DNA from 2 places in the Arthrobacter sp. MMS18-M83 genome. Region 1 is predicted to be linked to the other one. Evidence: riboswitches for the same ligand, from Rfam matches in the RefSeq annotation. Region 1 holds a riboswitch; the other holds the start of a gene.
The links. Region 1 has a riboswitch for glycine ahead of lipA (lipoyl synthase). Riboswitches for the same ligand answer to the same signal wherever they lie in the genome.
Positions count from the first base shown of each region.

Region 2: another riboswitch for glycine. It lies ahead of gcvP (aminomethyl-transferring glycine dehydrogenase); the one in region 1 lies ahead of lipA (lipoyl synthase).

Region 1 is NZ_CP113343.1:2,921,578-2,923,772, reverse strand. Features, by position in the region: gene OW521_RS13845 (cupin domain-containing protein) at 1-516, shown strand, start outside; glycine riboswitch at 657-755, shown strand; glycine riboswitch at 757-863, shown strand; gene lipA (lipoyl synthase) at 913-1,938, shown strand; gene OW521_RS13835 (methylenetetrahydrofolate reductase) at 2,027-2,195, shown strand, end outside.
Region 2 is NZ_CP113343.1:2,034,266-2,036,460, forward strand. Features, by position in the region: gene gcvP (aminomethyl-transferring glycine dehydrogenase) at 1-884, opposite strand, end outside; glycine riboswitch at 936-1,071, opposite strand; glycine riboswitch at 1,073-1,170, opposite strand; gene OW521_RS09510 (TetR/AcrR family transcriptional regulator) at 1,361-1,900, opposite strand; gene OW521_RS09515 (MFS transporter) at 1,984-2,195, shown strand, end outside.

The DNA.
Region 1 (2,195 bases):
AGTGAAACCGTAAGTGCACCGACAACAGATCTCGAAGAGCTCATCGATTCGTCTATCGCGTCCCGTGAGAGCCGTGTTGTTGACTTTGACACTCTGAAATTCCAGACAAAAATGGGAGACAAATTCCGGCGTGGCCAGGTCCGTTACATCGGCTCCGGGGCTACCGGGGACCACTCGGACGATAACAACATCCTCCAGGCCGAGCACTTCACGTTCTCTAACATGGTTCTGCCGGCCGGGTGCGTAGGACCGGAGCACACTCACCCTGACGTCGAAGAGGTGTTCTTTGTCCTCGAGGGGCAGGTGGAGTTCAGCGTCCACGATGTCGAGGACGGTACAAAGACGGCCAGTCGTGTTTTGGGCTACCGCGACCTGATTCGCGTTCCTGCAGGCGTTCCCCGGAGCCTTCGCACCGTCAGCGAAGATGATGCGCTGATCTGCGTAATCATCGGTGCGAAAAAGCCGGAGATTCCCTTCTACCCGCCGACCTCCGAGATGCACGGAGTCACTCGCTAAAAATGTTCTCCGAGAAGCGCGGGTACAAGTTTGAGCCGTACCCGCGCATCCGGAGTTCCGGTTGAACAGCCGACTCTTTGCGCACCGTCCGGGCACCGGATACCATGTGAGACGTGTCACCGAAAGGTGGCACGTGCTTATGATCTGCGGCGGGAGAGCCCTGCCGGTACGTTTTAGCAGGCGCCGTAGGAGCAAATCCTCCCCAGGAATCTCTCAGGCCCATGTACCGCCGCGGCAAGGCAACTCTGGAAAGCAGCCCGGGCAACCGGACTCACCGACGGTGCAAGCGTCCAGCCGCGAAGGCGGGGTGGCGCGGAAACTCTCAGGTCCAATACAGAGCGGGGAGGAACCGAATCATCGTGGCGCGTCCGCGCCACCTGAATTATGGAGTTCCTCATGACCCTGGTACCTGAAGGCCGTAAGCTGCTGCGCGTTGAACAGCGCAACAAAGCCGTCCCGGTCGAACGCAAGCCCGAGTGGATCAAGGCCAAGGTCCAGATGGGCCCGGAATTCGTGGGCCTGAAGAACCTCGTGAAAAAGGAAGGCCTGCACACCGTCTGCGAGGAAGCCGGCTGCCCGAACATCTTCGAGTGCTGGGAAGACAAGGAAGCAACCTTCCTGATCGGCGGCTCCGAATGCACCCGCCGCTGCGACTTCTGCCAGATCGACACCGGCAAACCCTCCCCCGTGGACATGTTCGAACCCACCAAGGTCGCCCGCTCCGTCCAGGCCATGGCCCTGCGCTACGCCACCGTCACCGGCGTCGCCCGGGACGACCTCGCCGACGAGGGCGTCTGGCTCTACGCCGAAACCGTCCGCAAGATCCACGAACTGAACCCCGGCACCGGGGTGGAACTGCTCATCCCGGACTTCTCCGGCAAACCCGAACACATCAGCGCGATCTGCGACTCCGCCCCCGAGGTCTTCGCGCACAACGTCGAGACCGTGCCCCGGATCTTCAAGCGCATCCGCCCCGCGTTCCGCTACGACCGCTCCCTGGACGTCATCACCCAGGGCCGGGACGCCGGCATGGTCACCAAATCCAACCTGATCCTGGGCATGGGCGAAACCCGGGCCGAAATCTCCGAAGCCCTTACCGACCTGCACGCCGCGGGCTGCGACCTGATCACCATCACCCAGTACCTGCGCCCCTCCGAACGGCACCTGCCCGTGGACCGCTGGGTCAAACCCCAGGAATTCGTCGAGCTCGCCGCCGAAGCCGAGGACATCGGCTTCCTCGGCGTCATGTCCGGACCCCTGGTCCGCTCCTCCTACCGCGCCGGACGCCTCTGGGCCACCGCGATGCGCAAAAAAGGCCGCGACATCCCCACCCACCTGGCCCACATCGCCGACGGCATCCAGGACTCCGGCACCACCCGCCAGGAAGCCAGCACCCTCCTCGCACACCACGCGACGGCCTGATCCGTAAGGACCCCAGCATGTTCCCCACCCGGATTGAAATCATTCCCTCGGACGGAATCGTCGAGAAGGTCCAGGCGACGGTGCCTGTATCCACAACACTCACCGTTACCTGCTTGCCCCATCACGGCATTACGCGAACCATGGAGGCTTCCCTGAAGCTCAGCCTCCTCGGCTACAACGTGATTCCGCATCTCTCGGCACGCGGGCTGGAGGACCGGGGCAGCTTTCCGGCATCCTCCGGGACTGCGAAGGTGCGG
Region 2 (2,195 bases), 890 kb from region 1:
GAGCGCTCGAGGCCCTTCTGAACGGCCATGTAGGCGGCGTGCGGGCCGCCGAAGAACAGCGGCACGCCGAAGCGCTGGGTGGAACCGACAGCGATGTCGGCACCCTGCTCGCCCGGAGGCGTGATCAGCGTGAGGGCGAGGAGGTCGGCGGCAACGGTGACGAGGGCGCCGCGTTCCTTGGCGGCGGCGATCACGGCGGAGTGGTCGAACACCCGGCCGGAAACGCCCGGCTGCTGCAGCACGATGCCGTTGATGTCGCCGTCGGGCAGTCCCTTGGACAGGTCGGCGATCTCCACTTCGAAGCCCAGCGCCTCGGCGCGGCCCTTCACGATGGCGAGGGTCTGCGGGAGGCAGTCGGCGTCGAGGACGGTCTTGCCGTCGTGGGCCGTCTTGTTCTTGTTGGCGCGACGCATCATGAGGACTGCTTCGGCGACGGCCGTGGCTTCATCCAGCAGGGAGGCGTTGGCGATGGGCAGGCCCACGAGGTCCTGGACCATGGTCTGGAAGTTCAGCAGTGCCTCGAGGCGGCCCTGGGAAATTTCCGGCTGGTACGGCGTGTAGGCCGTGTACCAGGCCGGGGACTCGAGGATGTTGCGGCGGATCACCGGCGGAGTGACGGTGTCGTAGTAGCCCTGGCCGATCATCTGCACGGCCGTCTTGTTCTTGGCCGCCAGTTTGCGCAGTTCGGCCAGAACTTCGACCTCACTGAGGGCGTTCTGGAGGGTCAGGGCGACGTCCTGGCGGATGTCATTGGGAACCGCGGTGTCCACGAGCGAATCGACACTGTCGTAACCGACAGACTTGAGCATGATGTCAATGTCGGCCTGGCGACGGGCGCCGATATGCCGGTCAACGAACGTGGTGGAGGTTGAACTAACCGTCACGAAGGAACTCCATTACTAAGGCGGCGTGGGTACGCCACAGCTAATCGGGTTCCTCCCCGCTCTGTATTGGACCTGAGAGTTTCCGCGAATCCGTGCTTATGGGCACTGTTTCGCTTGCACCGTCGGTGAGCACAGCGTGTTCCAGTGTCTGGGACACCAGAGGGCAGCGTGCTGCTTTCCAGAGTTGCCTTGCCGCGGCGGTGCGTGGGCCTGAGAGATTCCTGGGGAGGATTTGCTCCTACGGCGCCTGCATCACTTGCCTGCAGGACTCTCCCGCCGCAGATCAAAGGCGTATTCAGTTGTGTGAATCGGATCGTGGTTGCCGGTGACGGCTGCCACAACTGTCAATTGTCCTATGGACTGCTCGCGTCCGCAAATGATGTCACCGGTCTCGCCCGACTTTCCCAACTGACTGGCACCTGTTGTCGTTTTGGAGCCTCTAAACGACAACTACTGCGAGCCAGTTGGGCCACCGTTCAGTCACGGAGGCGTTCGACGGCGGCCAGCAGCGCACCGACGTCGGCGCTCCTCTCGCTCGCATTGGTTCCCGGGCCGCCTTCAAGCATTGCGTTGAAGTAGAGCCCATCGCCCATATACCGGACCGCTTTGGCTATCTCCGGACCCACTTCCTCGGCGAGCACATCCAGCCATTGTTGCTGGATCCCTGCAAAGCGCCTGCGGGTTTCTTCGTGGGCCACCTCCGCGAGCCGCGTGGCGGCGACGAACACCCTGTCCATGGGGGTATCGGCCCAAAGCGAGGACTTGATGAAGAACGCCGAAGCGCCCTCGGGAGCCGCCTTCATCGCCTCAATGTCCATTGCTGCGAGCCTGTCCATGCGTTCCAGCAGGGCGCTGATCATGGCTTCCTTGTTGGGGAAATGGTAGAGCAGGCCGCCCTTGGACACTCCCGCGCGTTTGGCGACGGCGTCGAGCGTGGCAGCCCGCTCCCCCACCTCGATCAGCAGGGCTTCAAAGGCATCCAGGACAGCGTCCCGGGCAATAGGTTTTCGCGGCATGGTGTCCATCATCCCCTAGTTGGATATGTCAGTGTCGATACGGCAAGTTGAAACTATACCGTCCAGACGGTACAGTTATTCTCATGTTCAGCCCGTCCACAACCCAGCATCCCCGCACCCCGTCAACCCAATCCGCCCCGTGGCGCGATTGGACTGCCCTGGCGCTCTTGATGTTCCCCGTGCTGCTGGTGGCTGTTGACAACACTGCGCTGACATTTGCTCTTCCGGAAATCGCCCGGACGCTGGAGGTCGGGGGCGTGCAGCTGCTTTGGATTGTGGATGCCTATGCGCTGGT